Regions from separate parts of the Janthinobacterium longum genome, predicted to be linked through region 3. Evidence: predicted binding sites of a transcription regulator. Region 3 holds the regulator's gene; each other region holds the start of a gene.
What was found. Region 3 encodes sigma-54, which starts transcription at its own class of promoters, with help from an activator protein. Its sites were predicted from a motif close to TGGCANGNAANCTGCTTT; they were not measured.
Positions count from the first base shown of each region.

Region 1: pedF (cytochrome c-550 PedF) is a predicted target of sigma-54. The motif match lies at 2,113-2,130, and genes of this name have one in related genera.
Region 2: ACQ4WM_RS01625 (transglutaminase family protein) is a predicted target of sigma-54. The motif match lies at 6,494-6,511, and genes of this name have one in related genera.

Region 1 covers NZ_JBNYXQ010000017.1:5,661-15,998, forward strand. The annotation lists gene ACQ4WM_RS24395 (DUF779 domain-containing protein) at 1-344, opposite strand, end outside; gene adh (aldehyde dehydrogenase) at 351-1,871, opposite strand; gene pedF (cytochrome c-550 PedF) at 2,176-2,682, shown strand; gene ACQ4WM_RS24410 (high-potential iron-sulfur protein) at 2,753-3,073, opposite strand; gene ACQ4WM_RS24415 (methanol/ethanol family PQQ-dependent dehydrogenase) at 3,330-5,198, shown strand; gene ACQ4WM_RS24420 (pentapeptide repeat-containing protein) at 5,195-5,806, shown strand; gene ACQ4WM_RS24425 (c-type cytochrome) at 5,822-6,244, shown strand; gene ACQ4WM_RS24430 (TonB-dependent receptor family protein) at 6,277-8,424, shown strand; gene rtcA (RNA 3'-terminal phosphate cyclase) at 8,433-9,455, opposite strand; gene ACQ4WM_RS24440 (RtcB family protein) at 9,469-10,338, opposite strand, start outside.
Region 2 covers NZ_JBNYXQ010000001.1:348,482-358,819, forward strand. The annotation lists gene ACQ4WM_RS01585 (alkene reductase) at 1-255, shown strand, start outside; gene ACQ4WM_RS01595 (hypothetical protein) at 528-1,130, shown strand; partial or broken gene ACQ4WM_RS01600 (IS110 family RNA-guided transposase) at 1,390-2,502, opposite strand; gene ACQ4WM_RS01605 (cytochrome b) at 2,608-3,144, opposite strand; gene ACQ4WM_RS01610 (catalase family peroxidase) at 3,141-4,229, opposite strand; gene ACQ4WM_RS01615 (zinc-binding metallopeptidase family protein) at 4,450-5,601, shown strand; gene ACQ4WM_RS01620 (transglutaminase-like domain-containing protein) at 5,528-6,364, opposite strand; gene ACQ4WM_RS01625 (transglutaminase family protein) at 6,564-9,908, shown strand; gene ACQ4WM_RS01630 (circularly permuted type 2 ATP-grasp protein) at 9,950-10,338, shown strand, end outside.
Region 3 covers NZ_JBNYXQ010000002.1:382,747-393,084, forward strand. The annotation lists gene lptA (lipopolysaccharide transport periplasmic protein LptA) at 1-261, shown strand, start outside; gene lptB (LPS export ABC transporter ATP-binding protein) at 261-1,019, shown strand; gene ACQ4WM_RS09995 (RNA polymerase factor sigma-54) at 1,024-2,502, shown strand; gene hpf (ribosome hibernation-promoting factor, HPF/YfiA family) at 2,571-2,930, shown strand; gene rapZ (RNase adapter RapZ) at 3,012-3,875, opposite strand; gene hprK (HPr(Ser) kinase/phosphatase) at 4,039-4,974, opposite strand; gene ACQ4WM_RS10015 (PTS sugar transporter subunit IIA) at 5,011-5,493, opposite strand; gene queF (NADPH-dependent 7-cyano-7-deazaguanine reductase QueF) at 5,838-6,680, opposite strand; gene ilvA (threonine ammonia-lyase, biosynthetic) at 6,796-8,331, opposite strand; gene ACQ4WM_RS10030 (YqaA family protein) at 8,532-9,023, shown strand; gene ACQ4WM_RS10035 (hypothetical protein) at 9,023-9,217, shown strand; gene ACQ4WM_RS10040 (DUF3683 domain-containing protein) at 9,293-10,338, shown strand, end outside.

The DNA.
Region 1 (10,338 bases), on a different contig from region 3:
AGTTCTTCGTCGGTGAACAGGTGCGAACGGGTCAGGAAGCGCCGGCCCGTGCCGTTATCGAGCGAGAACATGCCACCATTGCCATCGACCACGTCGATGATCAATTGCGTATGTTCCCAGTACGCGAACTGCTCGATGCCCATGTAGAACGGCGTGCCGTCCAGATTGCCGAGGTAAACGTCGGTGTCGGACAGATTGAACTCGCCGGCCGCGTAGCACATCGGCGCGCTGCCGTCGCAGCAGCCGCCCGACTGGAAAAACATCAGCGGCCCATGCTTGCCACGCAAGGTAGCCAGCATCTCCAGCGCGGCCGGGGTGGCCGTCACGCGTTCCATGGTCATCATCGCTCCTTAGAAGAAGCCCAGCGCGTTCGGGCTGTACGACACCAGCAGGTTTTTCGTCTGCTGGTAATGGTCCAGCATCATCTTGTGGTTTTCACGGCCGATGCCCGACTGCTTGTAGCCGCCGAACGCGGCGTGGGCCGGATACAGATGGTAGCAATTGGTCCACACGCGGCCGGCCTGGATCGCGCGGCCAACGCGGAAGGCGCGCGATCCGTCACGCGTCCACAGACCTGCGCCCAGGCCATACAAGGTATCGTTGGCGATGCGCAGCGCGTCGGCTTCGTCCTTGAAGGTGGTCACCGACACCACCGGTCCGAAGATCTCCTCCTGGAAGATGCGCATGCTGTTGTCGCCCTTGAAGACGGTAGGACGCACGTAATAGCCTTTTTCCAGGTCGCCGCCCTGCGTATTACGCTCGCCGCCGGCCAGCACTTCGGCGCCCTCCTGCTTGCCGATGTCGATATACGAGAGGATTTTTTCCAGCTGTTCCTGCGACGCCTGCGCGCCCAGCATGGTGGAGGCATCGAGCGGATTGCCCTGCTTGATCTTCGCCACCCGCTCCAGGGCGCGGGCGATAAACGCTTCGTAGATCGATTCCTGGATCAGCACGCGCGACGGGCAGGTGCACACTTCGCCCTGGTTCAGCGCGAACATGGCAAAGCCTTCCAGACATTTGTCGAAGAACGCGTCATCGGCGTCCATCACGTCGGCAAAGAAGATATTCGGCGACTTGCCACCCAATTCGAGCGTGACGGGTATCAGGTTCTGCGCTGCGTACTGCATGATCAGGCGGCCGGTGCCGGTTTCGCCCGTAAACGCGATTTTTGCGATGCGCTTGTTCGAGGCCAGCGGCTTGCCCGCTTCCAGGCCATAGCCGTTGACGATATTGAGCACACCCGGTGGCAGCAGGTCGCCGATCAGTTCGATCAGGACCATGATCGAGGCCGGCGTCTGCTCGGCCGGTTTGAGCACCACGCAATTGCCGGCGGCCAGGGCCGGCGCCAGCTTCCACACGGCCATCAGGATAGGGAAATTCCACGGAATGATCTGGCCCACCACGCCCAGCGGCTCGTGGAAGTGATAGGCATAGGTTTCCGAGTCGATCTGCGCAACCGAGCCCTCCTGGGCGCGGATGCAGCCGGCGAAGTAGCGAAAATGGTCGATCGCCAGCGGAATGTCGGCAGCCGTCGTTTCGCGGATCGGCTTGCCGTTGTCGATGGTCTCGGCGGTGGCGATCAGCGACAAATTCGCTTCCATGCGGTCGGCGATTTTATTGAGGATATTGGCGCGTTCCGTTTGCGAGGTCTTGCCCCATGCGTCCTTGGCCGCGTGCGCGGCATCCAGCGCCAGCTCAACGTCTTCGGCAGTGGAGCGGGCCACTTCGCAGAAGACCTGGCCGGTGATCGGCGTGATATTGCCGAAGTATTCGCCTTTGACGGGAGCGACGAATTTGCCGCCGATATAGTTGTCGTAGCGTTGTTTGAAGGGATTGGCTACGCCCAGTTTGCTGATGTCTGCCAGATTCATGTCGTCCTCTTTCTCGTTGGTCTTGGCTTCGATGAAAGCCGCCGGGAGGCGGCCCTTTGGATTATTCGTCAGGTGATCCTGATCTCTTGTTTTGCAAATGCCGTGCCAGCACGCAAACAGCGGCGGTGACCGTTCGCCACGCGCAAAGCTGCGTCAAATGGGATCATCCGCGCCCGACAGTTGTTGCGTTTCTGAGCAGCGCAGCACGCATGGCAACAAGGCGCACTGGCGATGCGCGCGATGGCATACCGATTGCTACCCTGGTCATGCCGCGATCAAGCGCATAACCACAACGGAGACCATCATGACCCCACATATTGCTGTCAACACTAACAGAAAAACCAGCCGCCTGCGCAGCGTGCGGCTTGCCGCTGGCGGCCTTGCCTGCATACTGGCCGCCGCCGTCTGGGCACATGGCAACATGACGCCACAGGCGGTCGACACATCCACACTGCCACAACTGGGCGCCGAGTGGCGCACGGAAAATCCGTACAGGAACAATGCGGAAGCGATACGGATCGGCAACTCCGCTTTTACGCAAAATTGCGCCCGCTGCCACGGACTGGAAGCCGTTTCGGGCGGCATGGCGCCCGACTTGCGCAAGCTCGACAATGACTGCGCGGCCTTGTCGGATGCCAAGAAAAAAGAGGCTTGCGCTCAGGAAATTGATCAGTATGTGCTGGACACGGTACGCCATGGACGCTCGCGCAATGGCGCCGTCTATATGCCGCCGTTCGAAGGCGTATTCAGCCAGGAGGCGATCTGGGCGGTGAAGGCGTATCTGGAGACGCGGCGCGAAGTGCCTTTGTAGGATCACGCCTGTCATCAAAAGCAGGCGCTGCCACGGCAGCGCCTCTGCTGCCTCTGCTTGCTACCCCTTATTACTCCGGAATTTTTGCCCAGGCCAGGCACCAGCCCGGCGCCGCAATCTGTTTGCGGCCAAACATGGCGCAACCTGCCCACGCATCATCCTTTTTGCCCTGGAAGAAAGAACAGTTGGCACAGTGCTGAGCCGGCTTGTGCTGCGGATATTTTTTCGTATCGACCCTGGTCGTGTCGTGGCGGTAGCCGAGTGCCCTGGCCTGGTCGCTGTCCTCGTCGACTTTCGGCGCGGTCGACTGTGCGCCGGCGAGCGAGGCTGCGCCCATGCCGCCGACGGCGAGCAACTGGCAAAGGAAATGGCGGCGTGGTACTGGGTGCATGATGGTCTCCTGTTGTGGTTATAGGAAGGCGCATATCGGCCTTCCCTGCTCCCAACAGCAACCCTTGTGCCAGCCCGGCCCTGCCACCGGCAGCGACGCCGCACTGTAACAAAACAGCACAGCGCCGCGTTGCCAACTGTGGCAGTACGGCGCATACCGACGCGCCCGCGCCGTGGAAAAAGCCTGGCACGCATGTTGCTCAATTACCCATGGCAACCACGTCGCACCACCATAAAAACCAACAAGGGAGACCAGCATGCAGCCACAATTTCCACGTCCGATCGCTTTCGCCATCCTCGCCCTGATCGCCGGCGCCGTCTCGGCGGCCGATACCAAAGTTACCTGGGACGATATCGCCAACGCCGACAAGGGTACCGCCGATGTGCTCAGTTACGGCCTGGGCCTGAAAGCGCAGCGCCACAGCCTGGCGAAAAAAATCAACACGAAAAATGTCGGCCAGATCGTGCCCGCCTGGACCTTCTCGTTCGGTGGCGAAAAGCAGCGCGGCCAGGAAGCCCAGGCGCTGGTGCATGACGGCATCATCTATGTGACCGCCTCTTACTCGCGCATTTATGCACTCGACGCCAAGACCGGCAAGCAGCTGTGGGCCTATGAACACCGCCTGCCCGACGATATCCGCCCATGCTGCGATGTGGTCAACCGGGGCCCGGCCATCTATGGCGACAAGGTCTATTTCGGCACGCTCGACGCGCGCATGGTGGCGCTGAACAAGAACACCGGCAAGGTGATGTGGAACGAAAAATTCGGCGACCAGAAACTCGGTTACACGATGACGGGCGCGCCATTCGTGATCCGCGAAAAAGGCGGCCGCGTACTGCTCATACACGGCAACTCGGGCGATGAATTCGGCGCCCAGGGCTGGCTGTTCGCGCGCGATCCGGATACCGGCGCGGAAGTATGGGCACGGCCGCTGGTCGAAGGCCATGTGGGCCGCGCCGATGGCAAGCCGGGCACCCCGACTGGAGACGCAAAAGCGCCCAGCTGGCCGCGCGACAAGGACGGCAAGCTGCGCGAATCGTGGGAGCACGGCGGGGGCGCGCCGTGGCAGACGGCGTCGTTCGATCCCGAAACCAATACCATCGTCATCGGCGCCGGCAACCCGGCGCCATGGAATACCTGGGAACGGACCAAGGAAGGCGACGACCCGCGCAACTGGGACAGCCTGTTCACCTCGGGCCAGTCCTATGTCGATGCCAGCACGGGCGAACTGAAAGGCTTTTACCAGCACACGCCGAACGACGCCTGGGATTTTTCAGGCAATAACTCGGTGGTGCTGTTCGACTACAAGGATGCCAGGACGGGCAAGCTGATCAAGGCCTCGGCCCACGCCGACCGCAATGGATTCTTCTACGTAACCGACCGTAGCAAGCTGGCGACAGGCGCCGGCTACCCGAACAAGCCGACTTCCCTGATCAATGCCTGGCCTTTCGTTGACGGCATCAACTGGGCCACCAGCATCGACCTGAAAACCGGGCGGCCGGTGGAAAACGGCAAGCGCCCGCCGCTGCCGGAAGCGGGTGCCGACAAGGGCAAGGCCGTCTTCGTGTCGCCACCATTTTTGGGCGGTACCAACTGGATGCCGATGTCATATTCGCCCGACACCGGCCTGTTCTACATCCCCGCCAATCACTGGGGCATGGATTACTGGACCGAGCAGATCCACTACAAGGCTGGTTCGGCCTACCTGGGCCAGGGCTTCCGCATCAAGCGCCTGTATGAAGACCATATCGGCACCCTGCGCGCCATCGATCCGAAGACCGGCAAGATCGTCTGGGAAAACAAGGAGAAATTCCCGCTGTGGGGCGGCACCCTGACCACCGCCGGCGGCCTCTTGATCACCGGGACCTCGGACGGCTTCGTCAAGGCCTTCGACGCGAAGACCGGCAAGGAATTGTGGAAGTACCAGACCGGCTCCGGCGTGGTGTCGGTGCCCGTCACCTGGGAACAGGACGGCGAGCAGTATATCGGCCTGTCGAGCGGCTATGGCGGCGCGGTGCCGCTGTGGGGCGGCGACATGGCCGAGCTGACCAAGCAGGTGACGCAAGGCGGCAGCTACTGGGTGTTCAAGCTGCCGAAAGCACCGTCCAGGGTGGCCAGCAAATGAGAACCGCGCCGGTACGCCTGCAGGCTGCCGGCGCGCTGCTGTGCTGGGCCCTGTGCCTGGCGCCGCAGTCCGCCTTCGCACAGGTCCTCAACGGCGAAACCGCAGCCGAAGTCACCATCATCAATGGCTGCCATCTGTGGCCGTACGCGCAATGCGCCAACGCCGACCTGCGCGGCGCCAACCTGGTCGGCAAGGACCTGCACGGCGCCGACTTTCGCGGTGCGCGCCTGATGCGGGCCAATCTGCGCAGCGCCAACCTGGCCGGCGCCCTGCTCGATGGCGCCGACCTGACGGGGGCGATGGCCTATTCGCTCAATGCGCCGGGCGCCTCGTTCAGGAAAGCCATCCTGGCCGGAGCCAACCTGGAAACGAGCCGGCTGATGCGGGCCGACATGGACGGCGCCGACCTGCGCGGCGCCAGCCTGGAAGCGGCGCGCCTGAACCTGGCCAGCCTGGTCGGGGCCAGCCTGGTCGATGCCGACTTGCAGGAAGCGAAATTCTGGGGATCGAACCTGAAAAACGCCACTCTGGAGCGCGCCATCCTGCGCTTCACCATTTTCCCCGATGCCAACCTGGAGGGCTGCACCGGCTGCCCGCCAGGCTGGTAATACCGGAGCTTCGCCATGTACCGACTGCTGCTGTTGTTCCTGCCATTGCTCGCACACGCCACCGACACCACTCCCTCGCGCGGCGACCCGGCCGCCATCGATCTGGGCAGGCAGGTATTCCAGGCCAATTGCGCCCGCTGCCACGGCGCCGAAGCGACCCAGCCGTCGGCCGAGGCGCCCGATTTGCGACGCCTGAACGCCTTTTGCCAGCAACTGAAGGACAGCGCACTGCAGGCACGCTGCCTGCAGGATGTCGATGCCTACTTTATGATGTCGGTAAAGGCGGGCAAGGTCCGCGCGGGCATCGTCTATATGCCGCCATGGCGCGATGTGCTGACTGCCGGGGAAATCTGGGCGGTGCGCAGCTTTATCGAAAGCCGTCCGCCCGCCGCGCCGCGCCTCAGGACCAGCGTCGACATCGACCACGCCGCACACTAGCTGTGCACTAGCCTCACATCACTGGAGAATTCATGAAGCAGTACCGATTCCGTTTGAACGCCGTCGCCGCCCTGTTCACGCTGGGCGCCTGGCCCGCCGCCGGCGCGCTGGCCGCCGAAACCGGGGCCGATGCGCAGGTGGCCGGCCTGCCCATTGCCGACGTGGTGGTGGTCAGCGCCACGCGCGTCGGCCACCGCAGTTTCGATATGCCGGCCGCCATCGACGTCGTCGACAGTGCGCGCATCCAGGATGGGCAGATCCGCGTGAATGCCTCGGAGGCGCTGGCAGCCGTGCCGGGCCTGGTGGTGCAGAACCGCCAGAACTATGCGCAGGACTTGCAGATCTCGTCGCGCGGCTTCGGCGCACGCTCGGCCTTCGGCGTGCGCGGCGTGCGCCTGATCAGCGACGGCATCCCGGCCAGCATGCCCGATGGCCAGGGCCAGGCGGCCACCTTCAATCTGGATACGGCCGAACGCATCGAAGTGCTGCGCGGGCCATTCTCGGCCATTTACGGCAACCATGCGGGTGGCGTGATCCAGCTGTTCTCGAAAGACGGGCAAAACCCGCCGTCGGTCGAATTGAATGTCACCGGCGGCAGCTACGGCACCAATAAGGTCGACCTGAACGCGCAGGGCGAAGCGAACGGCGTCGCGTATGTGCTCGACGGCTCGCGCTTTCGCACCGAGGGTTTTCGCGACCACAGCGCCGCCACGCGCGAACAGGCGTTTGGCAAGATCACCGTCAAGCCGACTGCCGACAGCAAGCTGACGATCGTCGCCAACAGCCTGCATCAGGGCAATACGCAAGATCCGCTGGGCGCCACCTGGGCCACCTTCGAGCGTGATCCACGCGCCGGCGAGCTTGACGCGACGGACCCGCAAAATCCGAAACGCACCCTGGCCGAGCGCTACAACACGCGCAAAAGCATCGATCACCAGCAGATCGGCGCTACCTGGGAACAGCGCTTCGGCGACGACCGCCTGCACGTGATGGCGTATGGCGGCAACCGCGACGTGATCCAGTACCAGGCATTTACCAAAGGTTTCCAGGCACCGGCCACCCATTCGGGCGGCGTGGTCGACTTCAAGCGCGACTTTTACGGTATCGACACCAACTGGACCCATGTCAACCAGCTGGCCGGCGGCAAGCTCAGTACCACCATCGGCATCGACTACGGCCGCTCGCAGGATGACCGCACCGGCTATGAAAACTATATCGGCGATGTCTTCGGCCTGAAGGGGCGGCTGCGCCGCGACGAGCAGGATGTGGTCTCCAGCCTCGACCCATATATCCAGGCCGAATGGCAAAGCGGCCCGTGGATGCTGAGCGCCGGCGTACGGCACAGCAAGATGAAAGTGGCCGTCGATGACCATTACCTCGGCAACGGCAACGACAGCGGCAGCCTGGAATACAGCCATACGACGCCGGTGCTCGGTGTGCTGTACCAGCTCAACCCCAACCTCAATGTGTACGCCAGCGCCGCGCGCGGCTTCGAGGCGCCAACCTTGAACGAACTGTTTTACTCGGGCAGCGGCAGTGGCTTCAACTTCAAGCTGAAACCGGCCACCAGCGCCAACCTGGAAGCGGGTATCAAGACGCGCATCAACGACAATACGCAGCTGAATGCGGCGGTGTTCCAGGTGCATACGGATGACGAACTGGTAGTCGACGTTTCCAGCGGCGGGCGCACCAGCTATAAAAACGCCAGCAAGACCGTGCGCCAGGGCGTGGAAGTGTCGCTGGACTCCAGCCTGCCCCATGGCTTTACCACGAAGTGGGCGCTGACCAGTTTGCACGCCGTGTATGACGAAGCCTTTGGCGCCGTCGCCAAGGGCAGTCGCCTGCCCGGCGTGCCAAGCGCCAACCTGTTTGCCGAACTGGCGTGGAAAGACGCGCTGGAACGCTACGGCGCAGCGTTTGAAACGGTGGCCAGCAACAAGGTGTATGCCGAAGACAGCAACCAGGAAAAGCCGGCGCCCGGCTACACCGTGTTCAATGCCAGGGTCAATGCCAGGCAAAGCATGGGCAACTGGCGCTTCAAGCAGTTCGCGCGCCTGAACAACTTGTTCGACAGGACCTATGTGGGCTCGGTCATCGTCGGCGACAGCAACAAGCGCTATTACGAAGCGGCGCCGGGCCGCAACTGGCTGCTGGGCGCCAGCGCGCAGTACGTTTTTTAGTCGCGCTGTTAAGCCGCGTTTTCCACCGTGCACAGGGTCGCATGCGCATGCGGCTCGAAGCGTATGGTGACCGGCAAAAAGCGGGCGATGATATCGGCATTCGTCAGCGCATGCTGCGAGATGCCGGTGGCGGTAAACGCGCCGCCACCGGCCAGCGCCATCGGCAGCAGCAACTGGTCCGCCAGGTGTTCGCCGACGGCCGCGTCGGATTTCAAATAGCGGCGCACCTCGCCCAGCAAACGCTTGGCGACCGCTTCGGCCGTGACCGATTTCTCGCCGAAGGCCGCAAACACTTCCGTCACATGGTCGTGTTCGAGCGTGAGCAGCAATACATTGCCCGGCCCCTGCTCGCCCGGCAAGCCGCGCAGGCGCAACTGCTCGCCGCTCCAGCCCATGCCCAATGCCATGGAATCGAGCTCGCGCTGCGCCACGCCGGCCGGCACGCCGGCGACAAAACTCTCCGTGTAACCGTCCCTGCGCTCGCCACGTGCCAGCAGCTCGATCGGCTGCAGGCGTGCGCATGGTTGCACGGTAGCGCGCACCTCGCCGCCGCCGGCCGGAATGAAACCGAAGCGCAGCAGCTCGATGTCGATCCGCGCACCCATTTTTTCCATGATGCGGCCATACGCGCGCTGCAGGAAATGCACGGGCGGCGCCAGCGGATTGTGGGTGCCGCCGCTGACCTGTACCGTCGACGGCCCATCCGCATGCAGCAGCGCCGGCAACAGCGTCTGCAGCACCAGCGTCGTGCTGCCCGCGCTACCGATGGCAAAGCGATAATCGCCACCGCGTATCGGGCCAGGCACGAATTCCAGCGTGCTTGCCCCCAGGCCGACCGGTGACATGCGCGCACCGCATATCTGTGCAGCCGCCTGCACCGCCACCAGATGCTGGCGCAGCAGGCCCGGCTTGGCCCTGCCGGCGCGGATGCCCTTCAGGCGGAACGGCTGGCCCGTGATCATGGACAGGGTCAAGGCGGAGCGCAGTATCTGCCCACCTCCCTCGCCCTGCGACCCATCGATTTCGATCATATTATTTCTCTTTCTATCCCTTGACGCAGACGACCTGCTTCAATACATGCACCACATCGACCAGTTCGCGCTGGGCCAGCATCACCGCATCGATATCCTTGTACGCCATCGGAATCTCGTCGATCACATTGGCGTCCTTGCGGCACTCGACACCTTCGGTGGCGCGCACCTGGTCATCGAGATTGAAGCGGCGCTTCGCTTCGGTGCGGCTCATGGTACGCCCGGCGCCGTGGCTGCAGCTATGGAAGCTCTCGGCGTTGCCTTTTCCGCGCACGATAAAACTCTTCGCGCCCATCGAACCGGGAATGATGCCCAGCTCACCTTCGCGCGCCGACACCGCCCCCTTGCGGGTGACCAGCACATCCTTGCCGAAGTGGTGCTCCTTCTGCACATAGTTGTGGTGGCAGTTAACCGCTTCCACATGCGTCTCGAATGGTTTGTGGATCACCGTGCGCACGGCGGCGATCAAGTTCTGCATCATCACTTCGCGGTTGTTGCGCGCAAAGCGCTGGGCCCAGCCGACCGCCTCCACGTAATCATTGTAGTGCTGCGTGCCTTCAGCCAGATAGGCCAAGTCCTGGTCCGGCAGGTTGATGAAGTGGGTACGCATGTCCTCTTTGGCCAGTTCGATAAAGTGGCTGCCGATGGCGTTACCCACGCCGCGCGAGCCCGAATGCAGCATGAACCAGACAGCGCCTTGCTCGTCCAGGCACACTTCAATAAAGTGGTTGCCGCTACCCAGCGTTCCCAGGTGGCGGTAGTTATTGGTGTTTTTCAGCTTCGGCGTTTTCAGGCAGATCGCATCGAATTCATCTTTCAGCTGCAGCCAGGCCGCGTCGACCACCGACGGCGGCGTATGCCACGAACCCTCGTCGCGGCCGCG
Region 2 (10,338 bases), on a different contig from region 3:
CTGGTGCTGAACCGCCCGGGACGAGCGCGCGAACAAATAGGCTTTGACGTGGCCAGCGGCCTGGCCGACGTGGAAGCGATAGGCCAGCTGGTACTGGCCAACCCCGACTTCATCGCCCGCCTGCAGGCTGACGCACCGATGAACTCGCCACGGCACGAAACCTATTACGGCGGCACGGAGGTGGGGTATACCGATTATCCGACGCTGCAGGAAAATTCTGGCACCGCAGACGGCAAGGTTCACGCCGCAAATTAAGCGCCGCGCATTTCCAGGCCGCCGCAGCAGGGACTTCGTGTGGCAACCGATGCGCTGGCGATGGCATCATTGCCGCATACCATATGAACAAGGATTATTGGGTCAGTATCGTGTTAGATGGTTCAGTGCCGGCCGACTTGATCTGGAAACTGCTCGATGCCAGTTTCAAGCTGACAAAATAACCAATCAGCAAGGATTCGATCAGCGCATCAGGGGCAGGCTGCACGATTGCATTTTGTGCATTTCGTCAGCCAGTTTGTTATTATAAAGAAATGAAAAAACTCCTCCTCCTGATCTGCCTGCCACTGCTGCTGGCTGCCTGCGGCGCGTTTTCCGGCGCCTTGAGCGACGCTGATGTGGCCCGCTACATCAAGGCCTACGACAACTTTGCCGCTGCGGCGCCTGAACTGAACAAGCTCAAGAGCGAGGACCAGGCCATGTCGCTGCTGACATGCGGGCCGTGCCTGGTGCGGCTGGAAAAAGCGGTGCAGGATGCCGGCTACAAAGACATGAAGACCTTCATCGCGTTTGATATCCGTATGCATGTCACGCTCAGGGCCTGGGCTTACGTGGCCATTACCAAACTGGCCGGGGAGTCCGGCCAGGCGGTGGCGGCGGAGGATTTCTGCAAGATCAAGGAAAATATCGCACGATCAAAAGATGCCGCGGAAATGAAGGTGCATTGCACACGCCTCAAATCCTATACCAGCTTCCTCGACAAGGCCGGCGCGTTTGCGGTGAAACTGGCGGAAAAGCTGCTCAAGGACGGCGATATCGATGTGGTTGCCAGGCATATCGATGCCATCAGCGCCGCCCTCTCTAACGAAAAGCTACCGGCGGACTTGCGTCACAGTGGTGGCGGCTTCGACGACTGATATGTATTGACCTGTCAAATGCTTCGATAAAAATTCCTGTTTTTGTACAGCGCGTTGGTAGCAGAACGGGCGGCATGCCGACGGTTGATCAGTCTGATATGCGCGGGTTGGTTACCGCATGACAACCGATTCGTCGGGGAGCTGCCTTGCTCTAGGATCGAGGATCATTCCATCGCTGGATGCCTCATAGTCGTACCGAGGGTTCTCCCACCGTTGCCCATTCTGCTACCGACGCGCTGTGTGTTCATGCTGCTCTTCTTTATTGATTGACGGCTGGCTGAGGCAGCGCCTGACCGATGGCCCAAATAAAGCCAGCTAGTTCGCGGGACACGGCTGTACATGCCTGTACCTTCAATTTCCCTTTGCCTTCCATCAGCCGATAGCGGGCGCACAGACGCTTTTGTGCTTTCCAGGCAATCTCCTGAACCGCATCGGATGTGCGCTCGGCACGGCGCTCCAGGTGCTTGGTCTTGCGAGCCGGGTGACGGTAGCTCCACGCAGCTTCCACCAACACCCGGCGCACATGGCCGTTGCCGGTCTTGGTGATACCGCCGCGCGACTTGGTGGCGCCGCTTGAGTGTTCGCTCGGCACGACGCCGAGATAAGCCATCAGTTGCGGTGCACTGGCAAATCGCCGCAAATCGCCGATCTCGGCGATGATCGTCACCGCTGTCAGCAGATTGACACCGCGTAACGCCATCAAACCTTCGATCACCGGCCAGAACACCGATCCGCTTGCCGTGACTTCGAGCTGCCGGTCCAGCGCATCGACTCGTTTGCTGAGCATCTTGACCGCGTCCACATATTCTTGGAACACGATCTGCTGGACTGGTTGGAATTTCATCTGTTCAAGCCAGCGGAAATGAGCTTGGGTCCAGTTGGTCTTACCTGCGTAGCTCTTGCCATACCGTAGCAGGAAGGCTGACAGCCGCTGCTTGGCCTTCAATTGCAGACTCTTCATATCTTCGCGCGCCCGTGTCAGATCGCGCAAGCCCTCCTGCGCATCGTCGGGCACCCATACCGCCGTCAGCTCGCCGGCACGATGCAGCCGCGCCAGCATCAGGCTGTCGCGTCTGTCGGTCTTGACACGGTCTCCGGCCTTGCGTGGAATCAGCGACGGCGCCACCACCTGGCAGTCCCAGCCCAGGTCGGTAAGCTGGCGGTGCAGGCCATACCCGCATGGTCCGGCTTCGTAGCAGAAGGACAGTCGCGCGTCGCTCTTGCGCAACTGCCGCACCAGCTTGGCAACCGCTTCTGGCGTATTCTCGATTTCTCCGTGCTAGCGCAACTCGCCTCCGTTTGCCTCAGCTACCGAAACCGCAATCGTCGCCTTGTGCACATCCATGCCCACGTATTTGCTAAACTGTTCCATGACCTGCCCTCCTCAATTGCGGCTCTGCGCCTGGGGTTCCTCGGACCTCAAGCTTAACCCGCGTCGCTTGAGGTCCGGCAGGTCAAATACATTATGTCTAGCGCTTTACTCCCGCTCCCCTTTGGCCATTTGCCCAAACACCTCATCACGCCGCACCCAGGCATGAAACAGGGCCGCGCCGAGGTGGGCAAGAATGGTGGCGAACAGGACATACGCCAGCACGCCGTGCAAGGGACGCAGCATGCCATACACCTCGGGGCTGTGCGGCATGATCGCCGGCAGGGTCACCACGCCGAACATCGGGATCGGATAGCCGCCGGCCGACAGCATGGCCCAGCCGATCAGTGGCATCGCCAGCATCAGGCCATACAGCAGCCAGTGCGAAACATGTGCGGCAAACTTCTGGATGGCAGGCAGGTCGCCCGGCAGCGCCGGCGTCGGCCGGCTCAGGCGGTTGAGCAGGCGCACGATGGCTAGCAGCAAAATGGCGATGCCGAGCGGGCGATGCAGGTCCAGCAAGGGGGCGCGGTATTGCAGTGAGACGACCATGCCGGCGCCGACGAACAGCATGGCGAGTATGGCGGCGGCCATCGACCAGTGCAGCGCGCGGGCCAGCAGATTGAAGTGGCGTGGGCGATTCATCGGGCAGCTCCGTTCTGGTTGACAGGATACGCGGATTTGCCGGTGCTGATTTCGCGTTCGCGGCGGTTGAACGACACCGAATATGCGGCCGAGCGGGCACGCAGGATGGGATCGTCGCTGCCGGCTATGCCGACTGGCAATATCATGGGATCGAAATTGAGGTCGCGGCAAGGGCCGGTCGCTTGCGGCTCAGCATGCGCCAGGGTCAACGTGCCGATGGTGGCCTCCTTGCGTGAATCGGGCCAGGCCTTCGAGGGATCATTGACCGGGTCATCGGCTTCGGCAAATTGCAGCACCATGTCCCACACCAGCGGACCGGCGGCCAGGCGCTGGTCCAGGTCGGTCATCAGGAAATTCGGATCGGCCGCTTTCAGCTGTTCAGGGCTCATGGCGACGAATGGCGTGCGCGGACGCATCGACCAGCGCACCATGCGGTCCACTCCCTTCGGGTCCGTCAGGCGAAACGCGTTGACACCATTGAAACGGGTATTGCCCAGGCTGTCGGAGCGCGGTGCGGTTTTCGCCCAGGCCTGGAAGGCGGCGATCTCGGGATGCGCGGCCAGCACCGCCTTCATCTTCTCCGGGTCGGACTTGCCGGTGGCGGGATCGGGCTTGCCGGCCTCGTTCATCGCCTGGAATGCCTGCGGCGTGGCGGCGGCAAAAAACGGGAAGCTGTTCATGGCGATGCGCCATTCCTGGCCGTCGTCGGTTTTCAGCTGCACCGCCATGCCACGCACCGGAGAAGCACCGTCCGGCGCATAGGGATTATTGGACGACGCAGAGAAGCGTCCGATGACGGCAATCGACGGCTGCGAGAATGCGCGCGCCTTCGACAGGCTGGCAGCGTCAAGCGTGGGGGCAAAGGTGCCGGCAAAGCAGACGCCCTTGCTGTGCGCACGCCGGAAGCCAGGCGCCTGCGTACCCGATCCCTGGGCCAAGTCCATCATTTTTTGCGGGGTCAGCCTGGCGTTGCCGAACCAGCCGCCGACCCACGCGAACAGCGCGGCCAGGACCAGCAGGATCAAGGCAATTGGTAACAGCAGCAGCAAGGAGCCGCGGCGCGGCGGAGAACTGGGGGTGGACATGTCGGTCTGGCTTTCGTTGATATGATGGCTGGCGACAAAGAATAGTCGTTTTGCCGGCGATGATAACGCGTCCGGCACAGCTGCGTGCGCCAACCAATAAACGCCGCACCGCGCGCACGATAGCGAGGCATTCTCCTACAGCGGCTTCGCGGCACCGCATTTGCTGGTAAATTGCGAACTTACCAGATACACGACTCCCAACTTCTTTTCCCGGCACCCCATGAAAACGTTTCATTGCAACAAGTGTTCACAGCAGGTTTTTTTCGAAAACACCCACTGTTCCAACTGCAACAGCATGTTGGGCTTCGAGCCCACGCTGCGCACCATCAACAGCTATGAACCAGCCGGGGATGGCTTGTGGAGTAGCCTGAACAGCAAAGACGCAGGCAAGCTGTACAAGCAATGCAGCAATTATGTGCAGTACAACGTCTGCAATTGGATGATTCCTGCCGACGATCCGCATGAGCTGTGCCAGTCTTGCCAGTTCAACGATGTCATACCGGAGCTGTCCACGGAAAAGAATCTGGTGTTGTGGTCGCGCCTGGAAACGGCCAAACGCCGCCTGCTGTTTTCCCTGGCCGCCCTGAACCTGACCCCGGACTCGAAAGACGATCAGCCTGAAACCGGCCTGGCCTTCAATTTCCTCGAAGACGGCGTGACGGATGAGTGCGTGATGACAGGCCATGACAACGGACTGATCACGCTCAATATCGCCGAAGCCGATCCTGCCGAGCGTGAGCGCACGCGCGAACAGATGCATGAGCGCTACCGCACTTTGCTGGGGCATTTCCGCCATGAAAGCGGACACTATTATTTCGACCGGCTGGTTGCTGACACCCCATGGATAGACGGTTTCCGTGCCCTCTACGGTGACGAACGCGCCGACTATGGCGAAGCCCTGCAGCGCCATTACAGCGCAGGCCCGGTTGCCAACTGGGAAGAGCGCTTCGTCAGCAGCTATGCCAGCTCGCACCCCTGGGAAGACTGGGCCGAAACCTGGGCACACTACCTGCACATGCTCGACACGCTGGAAACAGCGCACGCCTGCGGCCTGTCGCTCAAGCCTGCCAGGCCTGACGAGCCCTCCATGGAAGGCGTGACCCTGCCGGCGCGGCTCGACACCTTCGACGATACGATAGCCGACTGGTTTGCCCTGACGTATGTGCTCAACAGCCTCAATCGCAGCATCGGCATGCCGGACTCCTATCCGTTCAAGCTCAGCACGCCGGTGCTGGAAAAACTGACCTTCGTGCACAAGGTAGTGGCGTCGTACAAGCAGACCGGCATCAAAAACCTGGTCAAACCGGCGGCTCCAGCAGCTGCACCGTTACCTGCATCCGATGCGGTGGCACCGCCGGTCCAAACTGGTTGAAAATGGCCACGTCGGCCGCGTCGCGCCCGTAGGCAAGGGTGACGCGGCCGCCGCGCGCAGCTTCTTGCGTGGGGTCGAAGGTATACCAGCGCCCCCCTGCCCAGGCCTCGAACCAGGCATGCAGATCCATCGGCGCCAGGTCGTGCAGATAGCCCACCACGATACGGGCCGGAATACACAGGCTGCGGCACAGCGCAATGCCCAGATGGGCCAGATCGCGGCACACGCCTTCGCGCCGCAGGTTGACCTCGGCGGCCGTCATTTGGCCGTAGGCCGTGGCCGGATCGAAGCGCACCTCGCGCCGTATCCAGTCGCACAGTGCGGCTACCTGGTCGTAGCCCGGCGCCACGCCGGCGACAATCTCGCCGGCCATGGTTGAAAATTGCTCGGATTCACAATAGCGGCTCGGCAGCAGGAAGGCCAGCACGGCGTCGGGCAGATCTTGCACGGCATCGAACGGCGCACCGGGCGCCACATCGATGTCGTGCGAGGTCATCACGTCGGCATTCGTGTCGATGGAAAATTCGCCGGCCGGCGCCACCAGACGCTGGCACAGGTTGCCGTACATATCGGTGAACTCGATCACCGGCACGCTGGGCGTGAGCAGGTAGGCTTCGCGCGCCACCCATTGTTGGGCGCCGCTGCGGGGACGCAACATCAGGATGAACGGGGTCGCACTGTCAAGTGTGAAGTCCAGCTTGCAGGCAGTACGCAGCCACATGGCGTTAATCGCTTTCAATTTTTGTGTGATTTGCACCATCATGGTGCGTCGCGCGAGACACAGATCGTCGCTGCGGTGCATTGCTGGCGTGCAGAAGGCAGGAAGTATCTTAGCACTACAGTATTATCAAGAACTGTGCCTGCGGTACGCGGCGTGTTACGCTGATACTTATGGTATGAATTATGCTTACCCAAGCTTATCGCGATGATACAAATCGCGTCCACATGAAAAGGCATTCCGCATGGCTATCCGTATCGCGCTGCACCACAAGACCAGTTACCGCTATGACCGCCTGGTCAATCTGTCGCCGCATGAAGTACGTCTGCGTCCGGCACCACACGCGCGCACACCGATCCTGTCGTACTCGCTGACGGTGCAGCCCCAGGATCACTTCATCAACTGGCAGCAAGACCCCTACGGCAACTACATCGGCCGGTTTGTCTTCCAGGAAAAAACTGACGTACTCGACTTTACGGTTGACCTGGTGGCCGACATGACGGTCATCAATCCCTTCGATTTCTTCGTTGAAAAATACGCCGAAAAATTTCCATTTTCCTACCCGGAACAGCTGGCAGCGGAACTGAGCCCCTACCTGATGACGGAAACGGCCGGGCCGCTGCAAACCGAATGGGTGGCGTCGGCCCGCGCTGAGCTGCTGGCGCAGCCCATGCTGACCAACGACTTCCTGGTGGCCATCAACCAGCGCCTGCAGCGCGATATTGCCTACCTGCTGCGTATGGAACCAGGCGTGCAGGCGCCCGAGGATACCCTGGAAAAACGCTCGGGCTCGTGCCGCGACACAGGCTGGCTGCTGGTGCAGATCCTGCGCGAAATGGGGCTGGCGGCGCGTTTTGTGTCCGGCTACCTGATCCAGCTGCGCCCCGACCAGGAGTCGCTTGACGGCCCCAGTGGCGCGGCCGAAGACTTTACCGACCTGCATGCATGGACCGAAGTCTATATTCCCGGCGCCGGCTGGATCGGGCTGGACCCGACCTCCGGCATGCTGGCCAGCGAGGGCCATATTCCGCTCGCCTGCACCGCCATGCCCTCGTCGGCCGCACCGGTCAGCGGCTACACAGACCAGGCCGAAGTGACGTTCTACCATGAAATGACGGTCACCCGCATCCACGAAGACCCGCGCGTGACGAAACCATATTCGGAAGCGGACTGGCAAAAAATCGACCAGCTGGGCCAGCAGGTCGATGCCGACCTGAAACGCCAGGACGTGCGCCTGACGCAGGGCGGCGAGCCGACCTTCGTGTCGATCGATGACATGGATGGCGCGCAGTGGAACACCCTCGCCCACGGTGACGAAAAACGCGAACTGGCCGGCAATCTGATGCACCGCCTGAAAAACCACTTTGCGCCGGGCGGCATGCTGCATTACGGCCAGGGCAAATGGTATCCGGGCGAGCCGCTGCCGCGCTGGGCGCTCAATATCTTCTGGCGCGTCGACGGCCAGCCGATGTGGCTCGACGCCACCCTGTTTTCCGACGAACATGTGGACGACGGCTATGGCAGCGAGCAGGCAGCCAGCTTTGCCGCCGAACTGACCCGTACATTGCGCCTGCCGGCCGGCAGCGCCATCGCCGCCTATGAAGACGTGCTGCTGCAGGCCCAGCGCGAACAGGCGTTGCCGCGCAACCTCGACCCGCTGCAAGCCGACCTGAAGGCGCCCGAAGAGCGCCGCCGCCTGGCGCGGCTGCTCGAACGCGGCCTGGGCCAGGTGGCAGGCTACGTGCTGCCGCTGAAGGCCGCCGACTACGATCCATCCGTCATGCTGGGTACCAACTGGCGTACCTCGGCCTGGCCGCTGCGGCGCGAACACCTGTACCTGATCGAAGGCGATTCGCCGATGGGCCTGCGCCTGCCGCTGGCCAACTTGCCATGGGTCCTGCCGGAAGAGCGTGAAGCCGATCTTGAGTTCGACGTCGATCCGTTTGCGCCGCGCGGCGCGCTGCCAGCCGCGAAAAAAGACAAGCGCCCGGTGCTGGGCGTGGCTGCCGGCAAGGCCGACAACAGCGCGAAAGCGCGCACGCCGCAAGACCCGGCTGCCCGCGAGGTGATCCACACGGCGCTGTGCATCGAAGCGCGGGCCGGCCGCCTGTACATCTTCATGCCGCCGCTCAAGCGCATCGAAGACTACCTGGCGCTGGTGACGGCAGTGGAAAATACTGCCTCCAAATTGAAACTGAAACTGCGCATGGAAGGCTATCCGCCGCCGCGCGACCCGCGCATCAAGCTGCTCAGCGTGACGCCCGACCCTGGCGTCATCGAAGTCAACATCCATCCGGCGGCCAGCTGGAACGAGCTGGTGTATAACATGTCGACCCTGTACCAGGAAGCGCGCCTGACACGCCTGGGCACCGAAAAATTCATGCTCGACGGCCGCCATACCGGCACCGGCGGCGGCAACCACGCCACACTTGGTGGCGCCACCGCCGAAGACAGCCCGATGCTGCGCCGGCCCGACCTGCTGAAAAGCCTGATCACCTACTGGCAAGTGCATCCGGCGCTCTCCTACCTGTTCTCGGGTACCTTTATCGGGCCGACCAGCCAGGCGCCGCGCGTCGATGAGGCGCGTGACGACAATCTGTACGAACTGGCCATCGCCTTCCAGCAGATGGACCAGGTGCTGCCAAACATGCACCCGGGCGACAAGCCGTGGATGGTCGACCGCCTGCTGCGCAATATGCTGGTCGACCTGACCGGCAATACGCACCGCTCGGAATTCTCGATCGACAAGCTGTATTCGCCGGACGGCCCGACCGGCCGCCTGGGCCTGGTGGAATTCCGTGCCTTCGAGATGCCGCCGCACGAGCGCATGAGCCTGCTGCAAATGCTGCTGCTGCGCGCTTTGGTGGCGCGCTTCTGGCGCCAGCCGTTCCAGGCCAGGCTGGTGCACTGGGGTACGGCGCTGCATGATCGCTGGATGCTGCCGCATTTCGTCGCCCAGGATATCCGCGATGTGGCGCGTGACCTGCGTTCGGCCGGCTACCAGTTCGAGGATCACTGGTTCGAGCCTTTCATCGAATTCCGCTTCCCCCGTTTCGGCACGGTGGTCTACGAGGGCGTGGAAATGGAACTGCGCCAGGCCATCGAGCCATGGAACGTGCTGGGTGAGGAAGTTTCCGCCGGCGGCACGGCGCGCTATGTCGATTCGTCGGTCGAGCGCATGCAGTTGCTGGTGCGCGGCCTGACGGACGGGCGCCATATCGTGGCCTGCAACGGCCGCATGCTGCCGCTGCATCCGACCGGCGTGCCGGGTGAATACGTGGCCGGCGTGCGCTTCCGTGCGTGGAGTCCATGGTCGGCCCTGCATCCGAGCATCGGGGTACAGGCGCCGCTCACCTTCGACCTGGTCGACACCTGGAGCGGACGCGCGATCGGCGGCTGCACCTACCATGTGGTGCATCCGGGCGGACGCAGCGAGGCCGGCTCGCCGGTCAATGCCAACGCCGCCGAAGCACGCCGGTTTGCGCGCTTCTGGCCACATGGCCACACGCCAGGCCCGATGACTGTGATGAAAGAGGCACATAATCCGAGCTTCCCGATGACCCTGGACTTGCGCTGGCAGCCGTATTGACCTATTGTTGCGATCCTGCAATAGAATCGCAACGCGTGCCCATGTCCTCTCCCCTCCTTGCCCACTACCTGGCCGCGCCCGACAGCTACGATGAAATGCTGGACGCGGCCAAGGTACCGCGCGCCCACTGGCGCGCGATGCTGGCCAACCTGGAGCTCGAAGCGCCGGGCATGATGCGCCAGCGCAACGAGATGGTGCAGCGCCAGGTGCGCGAAAACGGCGTCACCTACAATGTGCCTGCAGACCGGGACGGGCGCCAGCGGCCCTGGGACCTCAACGCCCTGCCGCTGATACTGCCGCCCGACGAATGGAGCGTGATCGAAGCGGCGGTGATACAGCGCGCCACCCTGCTCAACAATATCCTCGGCGATGTGTATGGCGAGCAGCGCATGCTGCGCGAAGGCCTGCTGCCGCCGGCACTGATACACGG
Region 3 (10,338 bases):
CGGGTGGAATACAACAACAAGACGGAAGTCGTGAAATTGTTTTCCAGGGCCAAGCTCACGCGCCTGCAAGGCACCAAACCGACCGATGTGGCCAATGGCGCCTTCATTTCGTATGACAGCCGCAATGAGTTGTTCAATATGGAAAACAGCGACAGCGGCACCAGCACACCTGGCGCCGGCAGCGTGCGCATGGTGATACAGCCGAAGAACAAGCCGGCGGCAGACCAAGCACCGGCCGCGCCCACGCCAGGGAAGAAATAATGGACAAGAATGAACGTTGCGGCAGCACCCTGATCGTGCGGGGACTGCAGAAAACCTATGGCAAGCGGCAGGTGGTGCATGATGTATCGCTGCAAGTCGAGTGCGGCGAAGTGGTGGGCCTGCTGGGCCCGAACGGCGCCGGCAAGACCACCTCGTTCTACATGATCGTGGGCCTGGTGCCGTCCGATGGCGGCACCATCGATATCAGCGGTGTCGATATCTCCAGCCTGCCGATCCACCGCCGCGCACAGATGGGCCTGTCCTACCTGCCGCAGGAAGCATCGGTGTTTCGCAAGCTGACGGTGGAAGACAATATCCGCGCCGTGCTGGAAATCCAGACGGTCGACGGCCGCCCGCTTAAAAAGCCCGAAATCGAGGAACGCCTCGACAAATTGCTGGCCGACCTGCAAATTGAAAAGCTGCGCGAAAACCAGGCCTTGTCGCTGTCGGGCGGCGAGCGCCGCCGCGTGGAAATCGCCCGCGCGCTGGCTACCGACCCGCGTTTCGTGCTGCTCGACGAGCCGTTCGCCGGCGTCGATCCGATTGCCGTGATCGAGATCCAGCGCATTGTGCGGTTTTTGAAGGAACGCAATATCGGCGTGCTGATCACCGACCATAATGTGCGCGAAACGCTGGGCATCTGCGACCGCGCCTATATCATCAATCAGGGTTCGGTACTGGCGTCGGGGCGGCCCGACGACATCATCGCCAACGAGTCGGTACGCCGCGTGTATCTGGGCGAACACTTCCGCATGTAAGCCAATGAAACAATCACTGCAGCTGCGCACCTCGCAGCACCTGGCACTGACGCCGCAATTACAGCAATCGATACGTCTGCTGCAACTGTCCACGCTGGAATTGCACCAGGAGCTGGAGCAGTTGCTGACCGATAATCCCTTGCTGGAACGGCTGGACGATCCGCTCGACCGCTCGCTGCGCCTGTTGTCCGACGGTGCCCTGAGTTCGACGGCGGCGCCCGCTGAAGCGCCGCCTGCGCCACCGGGCCAGGAAGCGCCTGCACCGGCGGCAGAAGCGGAAACGTTCGATGGCGATGGCGGCGAGAGCACGGCCGCGCCAGAGGGCGGCGACAGCGACTGGAACGAGGCCAGCCGCGGCAAGGCGCCCGATGACGAGGATTCTCGTCCGCAACTGGAGGCCCATCACTGCACCTTGCGCGAGCACCTGATGGAGCAGATGCGCGTGACGGTACTGGAACTGCGCGACCGTGCACTGGTGGAATTGATCATTGATGCGCTTGACGACAACGGCTACCTGGAAGAGCCGCTCGACGATATCCTGGCGCGCCTGCCGGAAGAGCTGGAAGTCGATGCCGACGAACTGCGCACGGCGCTGGCGCTGCTGCAAAGTTTCGATCCGCCCGGCGTCGGCGCGCGCAACGCGTCCGAATGCCTGGCGCTGCAGATCAAACGCTTGCCGCAGGTGGCGCTGGTGACGCGCCGCATGGCCCTGACCATCGTTGAAAAACACCTGGCCTGGTTTGCCCAGCGCGACTTCAACAAGCTCAAGAAAGCCCTCGACTGCGATGACGAAGACCTGCGCGAGGCGCAGACCGTGATTCGCTTGTGCAACCCGCACCCGGGCGCCGTGTTCGCTTCGGATGTGTCCGACTACGTGGTACCCGATGTGGTGGTCAAGCGCGCCCGCAACGGCTGGCAGGTTTCGCTGAACAATGACGTGATGCCGCGCCTGCGCGTGAACGCCATGTATGCCAATCTGCTCAAGCAGGGCAAGGGCGAAGGCGGCATGGGCGCACAGCTGCAGGAAGCCAAATGGCTGATCAAGAACATGCGCCAGCGTTTCGACACCATCCTGCGCGTGGCGCAGGCGATAGTGGAACGGCAAAAGGATTTTTTCTCGCACGGCGCAGTTGCCATGCGGCCACTTGTGCTTCGCGAAATAGCTGATACACTGGGTTTACACGAGAGTACTATCTCGCGCGTAACAACCCAAAAGTACATGCTGACCCCGCATGGAATGTTTGAGTTGAAGTATTTCTTTGGCAGCCACGTCGCCACCGAAGCAGGAGGGGAGGCGTCATCGACGGCGATACGGGCCTTGATCGTGCAATTGACAGGAGCAGAGAACCCTAAAAATCCTTTATCCGACAGTAAGATTGCGGACATGCTGGGGGAACAAGGCATGGTAATTGCGCGACGTACTGTTGCCAAATACCGGGAAGCGTTGAAAATTCCGCCAGTGAGTCTGCGTAAGTCTTTGTAGTTTTTTCGGTTCCTCTGCGGGCCGGATCGATGGACACCGCACGAACCCGATCATCTTTAGGAGTGTGTATGAATCTCACCATCAGCGGACATCATCTCGAAGTGACACCAGCCATCCGTGAATACGTACAAACCAAACTGGAGCGCGTGAAACGCCATTTCGATCACGTTATCGATATTGCCGTGATTCTGACCGTCGACAACCTCAAAGAGAAAGAAAAACGCCAGAAGGCCGAAGTGAATCTGCGACTGAGCGGCAAGACCGTCTACGTGGAAAGCCTGGCGCATGACCTGTATGCCGCAATTGACAGCCTGATCGACAAGCTCGACCGGCAAGTGATGAAGTACAAAACCAAAGTGCAAGAGCACGGTAAAGAGGCGATCAAGCATCTGCCAGACAACACTGCTGAAGAAGCCGCCGCCGTCTAGGCCTGCCGCTCCAGATTGTTGTGATCAACTAAGGGCGCGCTGTTTTATCATCGCGCCCTTTTTTGCGTCCGTTTTTCCGCCTCAGTGACGCTCGCGGTGGCGCAGCACGACCCGTTCGCGGTCGGCAAAATACTGCGCCAGGTGTTCCGCCATATACACCGAACGGTGTTGCCCACCCGTGCAGCCGAGCGCCACCGTCAGATAACTGCGGTTGTCGGACTTGAACGATGGCAGCCACTTTTCCACGAAATTGCGGATATCGGCAAACAATTCCAGCGCGCTGGGCTGGGCGTCCAGAAAAGCGATCACGGGCGCGTCGCGGCCATCGAGCGGCCGCAGCGCCAGGTCGTAATACGGATTGGGCAGGGCCCGCACGTCAAACACGAAATCGGCGTCCAGCGGCACGCCCAGCTTGAAAGCGAACGACTCGAAGAACAGAGTCAGCGGTGCGCGCTCGGAGGCGACGATATCCTTGACCCAGGCACGCAGTTTGTTGGCGCTCAGTTCCGACGTATCGATCACATGGCCCAGTTGCTGGATTGCCGACAGCCGTTCGCGCTCTTCCGAGATGCATTCGATCAGCGTGCGGCGGCTGGCGGGATTGTGATGGGGCCGCAATTCATGCGACAGCGGATGGCTGCGCCGGGTTTCCGAAAAACGCGCCACCAGCGAGTGTGTATTTGCCGTCAGGAACATGACCTTGACGTCATGCCCCTGGTCGCGCAGCAGCGCCACATTGTCCGGCAGACTGGCCAACGACTCGGCGCTGCGCGCATCGACGGCCACGCCCAGGCGGTCCGTGCCCTCCTCCAGCAAGGTTCGCACCAAACTCGGCAGCAAGGCCGGCGGCAGGTTGTCAACGCAGTAATAACCGGAGTCTTCCAGCACATTGAGTGCCACGGATTTGCCGGAGCCGGATATACCGGTAATAAGGACGATATGCATGCGGCAATCATACAATAAAGGCCGCAGCTACGCTCCGTGGCAATTTCATTTACAAATTATTGCAATTGATTGTGTGGTGTTGATTGGACAAAGCTGGGGTCAGACCCTCAATGCCGCTAAGTCAGAGGCTTGAGCTGACGGCTGCGGGGGTCTGACCCCGGCCTTAATCGCCACTCATTGCCAATCTCTGACGCTCCATGAATTCCTGCAAGGTATCGATGCCGCGCAGCTGCAAGATCGTATTGCGCACGGCCGCTTCCAGCAGCACGGCGATATTGCGGCCGGCGGCGACGGGGATGACGACCTTGCGTATCGGCAGGCCCAGCACGTCTTCGGTGGGGAACAGGAAGGGCAGGCGCTCGACTTCTTCTTCCAGCGCGTTGCGGCGCACCAGGTGCACGATCAGTTTCAGGCGCATTTTGCGGCGCACCGCCGTTTCGCCGAAGATGGCCTTGATGTCGAGCAGGCCCAGACCGCGTACTTCAAGCAGGTTCTGCAGCAGTGGCGGACAGCGCCCTTCTATCATGTTCGGGGCGATGCGCGAAAACTCGACGGCGTCGTCGGCCACCAGGCCGTGGCTGCGTGAAATCAGCTCCAGTCCCAGTTCGCTCTTGCCCAGACCCGAATCGCCTGTGATCAGGACACCCACCCCCAGCACATCCATGAACACGCCGTGCATGATAATGCGCTGCGCCAGCTTTTTCGACAGGTAGACGCGCAGGAAATCGATCACCTGCGCGGCCGGCAAGGGCGTGGAAAACAGGGGAATATTCTGCTCGTCGCAGATGGCGAGGATGTCGGGCGGCGTTTCCAGGCCTTGCGCGATGATCAGCGCGGGTGGGCCGCCGGCTATCAGTTCGCCGATCACGTGGGTACGCGTATTGACCTTCAGGCGCTGGTAGTAATTGATTTCCTGGTGGCCAAACACCTGGATGCGGCCCGGGTGGATCAAATTCAAGTGGCCGACTTGGTCGGCGGCCGACGAGACGTCGCCCGAGATCAGGCGCTCGCCGCCGGGAAAACCGGCGAACCAGCCCAGTTGCAGACTTTCGCGATTGTCGTCGTACAGGCGTTGTATCGTCAGCGGCGTTTGCAACATGGCAGTTTTCTTCAGGAGTGGATCAATACCTGAAGTTTAACCCGCCGCTTGCAGACTGGGTTGCCAATTGACGATGCGCGAATGCACGGATTTCGGTTCCGGATCGGTGGCCAGCGCCGTACGGAAGGCGTCGTCGGAAAACATTTCGGCGATTTCCGACAGGATTTCCAGGTGTTGCTGGGTCACATGGTCGGGGATCAGCAGGAAAAACAGCAGGCTGACAGGCTTGCCGTCCGGCGACTCGAACGGGATCGGTTCGGCCAGGCGCACAAACGCACCCAGCGGTGCTTTCAAGGTCTTGGTGCCCTTGATGCGGCCATGCGGCACGGCAACGCCATGACCGAGGCCGGTCGAACCCAGGCGTTCACGGGCAAACAGATTGTCCGACACGGTAGAGCGGGCGATGCCATAGTTGTTTTCGAAGATCAGGCCGGCTTGCTCGAAAGCGCGCTTTTTGCTGGAGACTTCCAGGTCCAGAAGGACGTTTTCGAGGGATAATATTTTGCTAAGATTAGTCATGACACTCAATGAAATGGTGCAATGCGCAGAGGGCTTGCGAGCCGAATTATAGGCCTGTTTGGGTGGCCTGTAACGCCAATTCTCAACAGTATATGCTCGCTGCCGGCGCAGTGGACACTATGGCGGGACAAGCAAACATTTTATCAAAAAAATAACGTCAAGGGGAATTAGCTATTTCTTGATTGAAAACGAATCTCCTGCCGGTTTTTCCGTCGCTGAATGCCGATTTTCCGACTTTTCGGCGTTTTATGTTGCTTGCGTCAGCAACGCTGGCGTTGTTTTAGAACACAGCCAGCGTTCCGATCAGCATTATTCTGCGCGCTTCCGGCAAACCTGACCAGTACTTATTGGCGCGCGTTGCGCAGATTGTCGGGCATATGCCCGGTGCTGAAGTTGCTGCGCCAGGGGTTGATGTCCAGCCCGCCGCGGCGCGTGTAGCGTGCGTAGACCGACAGTTTTTGTGGCTTGCACTGGCGCAATATATCGACAAAGATGCGCTCGACGCACTGTTCATGGAATTCATTGTGCTCGCGGAAACCGATCAGGTAGCGCAGCAGACTTTCCTGGTCGATCTGCGGCCCCGCATACTCGATCTGCACGCTACCCCAGTCCGGCTGGCCGGTCACCAGGCAATTCGATTTGAGCAGGTGCGAGACCAGTTTTTCTTCCACCGGCGCCTCGGCCAGCGCCGCTTTCAACAACTGCGGCGAGGGCGTGTAGTCAGTGATTTCCAGGTCCAGGCGGTCGAGCAGCACGCCGTCGAATTCGCCCATCTTCAGCTTGCCGAAGTCTTCCTGCAAGGTCAGTTCCACCTGTACCGGTGCGCCAAAGCCGTTCGACAGATCCTGTTTCAGCAGGGCCAGCAGCGCTTCTGGACTGTCCAGTTTGGTCTGGTTGAAGGAGTTCAGGTACAGCTTGAACGACTTCGATTCGATGATATTGGGCGAGTTGGCCGGCGCGCTGACCTTGGCCACGGCCACTTGCGGCTTGCCGCGCAGGTTCAGCCACGACAATTCGTAGGCGTTCCAGATATCGAGGCCAAAGAAGGGCAGCGTGCCGTGCAGTTCCAGCTCGTCGCGCTTGCCCTGGCGCGGAATCGGAAACAGCAGTTCCGGCGCGTAGTCGCTGCGGTAGGCCGAGCTTTTGCCCAGAGGTGACAATTCGGCGAGGTCGTTGGTAGTGGTCATTGTGATGGCGTCAATTCGGTCAAGCACGAATGGTAGCCTATTTCGGGGTCAGACCCGTCTGGGGAATGCGCCCCAGTGGGGCACATTCCGATTCCGAAGGAACTGACCTTCTGACTTACCCCAAGAATAACTTATACACCGGATTACTCGTCTCGTCCCAATACCGGTACCCGAGCGTATCGAGGAAACGTGCAAACTCGACCATCTCGTCGGGCGGCACTTGCAGGCCGATCAGGATGCGCCCCACGTCGCCGCCCTGGCTGCGGTAATGGCACAGCGAAATATTCCAGTTCGGCGCCATGCTGTCGAGGAAGCGCATCAGCGCACCCGGACGTTCCGGGAATTCGAAGCGGTACAGCAGCTCGTCCTGCGCCAGCTGGCTCTTGCCGCCCACCAGGTGGCGGATATGCGACTTGGCCAGCTCGTCGTGGGTCAGGTCCAGGGTGCGGAAATCATGCTCCTCGAAACGCTTGGCCAGCGCGCCCGACTCATGGCGGTCGGCGATCTGGATGCCGACAAACACGTGGGCGTCTTTTTCGTCGCTGATGCGGTAATTGAATTCGGTCACGTTGCGTGCGCCGATCAGCGAGCAGAAGCGCTTGAAGCTGCCGCGCTGCTCGCGCATGGTGACGGCGAATACGGCTTCGCGGAACTCGCCCAGTTCGGCCCGTTCGGCCACGAAACGCAAACGGTCGAAATTCATGTTGGCGCCACAGGCTATCGTCACCAGGGTCTGGTTGATGATCGGGTGCTTGGTCAGGCTGGCCCGTTCCACATAGGCCTTGGCACCGGCAATGGCCAGCGCGCCGGCAGGCTCCAGAATCGAGCGCGTATCGGTAAACACGTCCTTGATGGCGGCGCAGATGGCGTCGGTGTCGACGATAATGACTTCATCCACATACTGCTGGGCCAGGCGGAAGGTTTCCTCGCCCACCAGGCGCACCGCCGTGCCATCCGAAAACAGGCCGACGTCGGGCAGGGTGACCCGCTCCTTTGCTTTCAGGGAGCGCGCCATGGCGTCCGAGTCGACCGTCTGCACGCCGATGATTTTGATGTCGGGACGAATCTGTTTTACATAGGCGGCCACGCCGGCGATCAGGCCGCCACCGCCGATGGCGATGAAAATAGCGTGGATAGGGCCCGCATGCTGGCGCAGGATTTCCATGCCGATGGTGCCTTGGCCGGCGATCACGTCCGGGTCGTCAAACGGGTGCACGAAGGTGAGTTTTTGTTCCTGTTCCAGCGTCAGCGCATGGTTGTAGGCGTCGGTATAGGAGTCGCCATGCAGCACGATTTCCACGCTGCTGCCACCGCGTGCCCTGACCGCTTCGATTTTCAAGGGCGGCGTAGTGGTTGGCATGACGATCAGCGCGCGGCAACCGAGGCGCGCCGCCGACAGCGCCACGCCTTGCGCATGGTTGCCGGCCGAGGCGCAAATGACGCCGCGCTTCAGTTGCGCTTCGCTCAGGTGGGCCATCTTGTTGTAGGCGCCGCGCACCTTGAAGCTGAACACGCTTTGCATGTCCTCGCGTTTGAAGTAAATCTGGTTGCCGATACGCTGGGACAGGTTAGGCGCCAGTTCCAGCGGCGTTTCGGAGGCAACGTCATAGACGCGGGCGGTCAGGATTTTCTTGAGGTAGTCGATGTTCATAGTCTGCAAGCGAGTGATTCTGGGCCAGGAAGTGCACTGGAGCGTGTACGTCGGCATGCCTTGCCCGAGGCGGATAGCGGGGCGGCAAACATGCTCTGTGGAACTGCGGGCCGGTGAGCCCTTGCGCGCCGCACGGTTCGTGCGGCGCGCAAGCTGCGCTTCATTATAATGGAGAGCCTTACCGCATCGTGAAGTGTTCAATGATCGAATCCGCAATCACCTGGCTGCTGCAACTGATCGCAGCGCCCGAGGTAGGGCTGACATCGGTCTTTCTGATCAGCTTTATTTCAGCAACCTTGCTGCCGCTCGGCTCCGAACCGGCCGTGTTCGCCGTCATCAAGGCCAATCCCGCCCTGTTCTGGTCCGCCATTTTTGTCGCTACCGTCGGCAATACGCTGGGCGGCGCCGTCGATTACTGGATGGGCTACCGCGCCAAGCAGGCGTTTGCCAAGGAGCGCGACACGCGCTGGTTCCGCTGGCTGGCCCGCTACGGTGCCAAGACCATGCTGCTGGCCTGGCTGCCCGGCGTCGGTGACCCGCTGTGCACGCTGGCCGGCTGGCTCAAGTTGCCGTTCTGGCCCAGCGTCGCCTATATGGCGGTCGGCAAGTGCGCGCGCTACCTGACCATGACCACCTTGCTGCTGTATGTGCCCGATGGCGTATGGCACCGGATTGGACAAATGCTGTCCTGATGCGTGCCATCGTGGGGCGGTTTGCAACGCCGGTTTGCCCCATCATGGCGCGGCGCGATAATTTGCAGCCTTCCACAAAAGTTGATATTTTTCGGTGGAAAACGGTTCCCTGTGGAAATTTTATTCAGAAAATGGCGGGCACCGCCGTATTTGCTTTTGTGGCGAGCATGCTGCTTAAACCTTGCCCTTGCTAAGGCTGTTCCCGCGTGGTGCGGCGCAATAAGATAAAATGGCCCTTTAGGGTCCAGTCCTCATCGTCACCATACTCCATGAACGCTCCCGCACATATCCAAGCTTTATTGGCAGAAACGCCCAATGGTCCCGCAGCCAGCCGCCTGCGCGAAATCCCGTATAACTACACGTCGTTTTCCGATCGCGAGATCGTCATACGCCTGTTGGGAGAGGACTCGTGGCGCCTGCTCGACGAGCTGCGTGGCGCGCGCCAGACGGGCCGCTCGGCGCGCATGCTGTATGAGGTGCTCGGTGATATCTGGGTAGTGCGCCGCAATCCCTATCTGCAGGATGACCTGCTCGATAATCCCAAGCGCCGCCAGGGCCTGATCGATGCCCTGCATCACCGGCTGGCCGAAGTTGACAAGCGCCGCCTGTCGATCGACGCGGCCGGCGGCGACGCGGCAGCTTCCGGCGAATCGCCCGAAGTGGCGCAGGCGCGCAGCCACAATGTCGAATTGCTGTTGAAAGCGGCCAGCAAGGCGGTGGCCGATTTTGGCGACGAATTCCGCAAGACCTATGACTTGCGCAAGCGCACCGTCAGGGTGCTGGGCCGCTACACGGAAAAACACAATGTGCGTTTCGACGGCATGACGCGCGTCTCGCACGTGACCGACGCCACCGACTGGCGCGTGGAATATCCGTTCGTGGTGCTGACTCCGGACACCGAAGAGGAAATGGCCGGCCTGGTGAAAGGCTGCATCGAGCTGGGGCTGACCATTATCCCGCGCGGCGGCGGCACCGGCTACACGGGTGGCGCAATTCCCCTGACACCGATGTCGGCCGTGATCAACACCGAAAAACTGATCACCCTGGGCGCCGTCGAAATGACGGTCTTGCCTGGCCTCACGCATGAATACGCGACGATTTATTCGGGCGCTGGCGTGATCACCAATAAAGTCTCGGAAGCGGCCGAAAAAGCCGGTTTCGTGTTTGCGGTCGACCCGACCTCGGCGCACGCCTCGTGTATCGGCGGCAACGTCGCCATGAATGCGGGCGGCAAGAAGGCCGTGCTGTGGGGCACGGCGCTCGACAACCTGGCCTCTTGGCGCATGGTCGACCCGAATGGCGACTGGCTCGACGT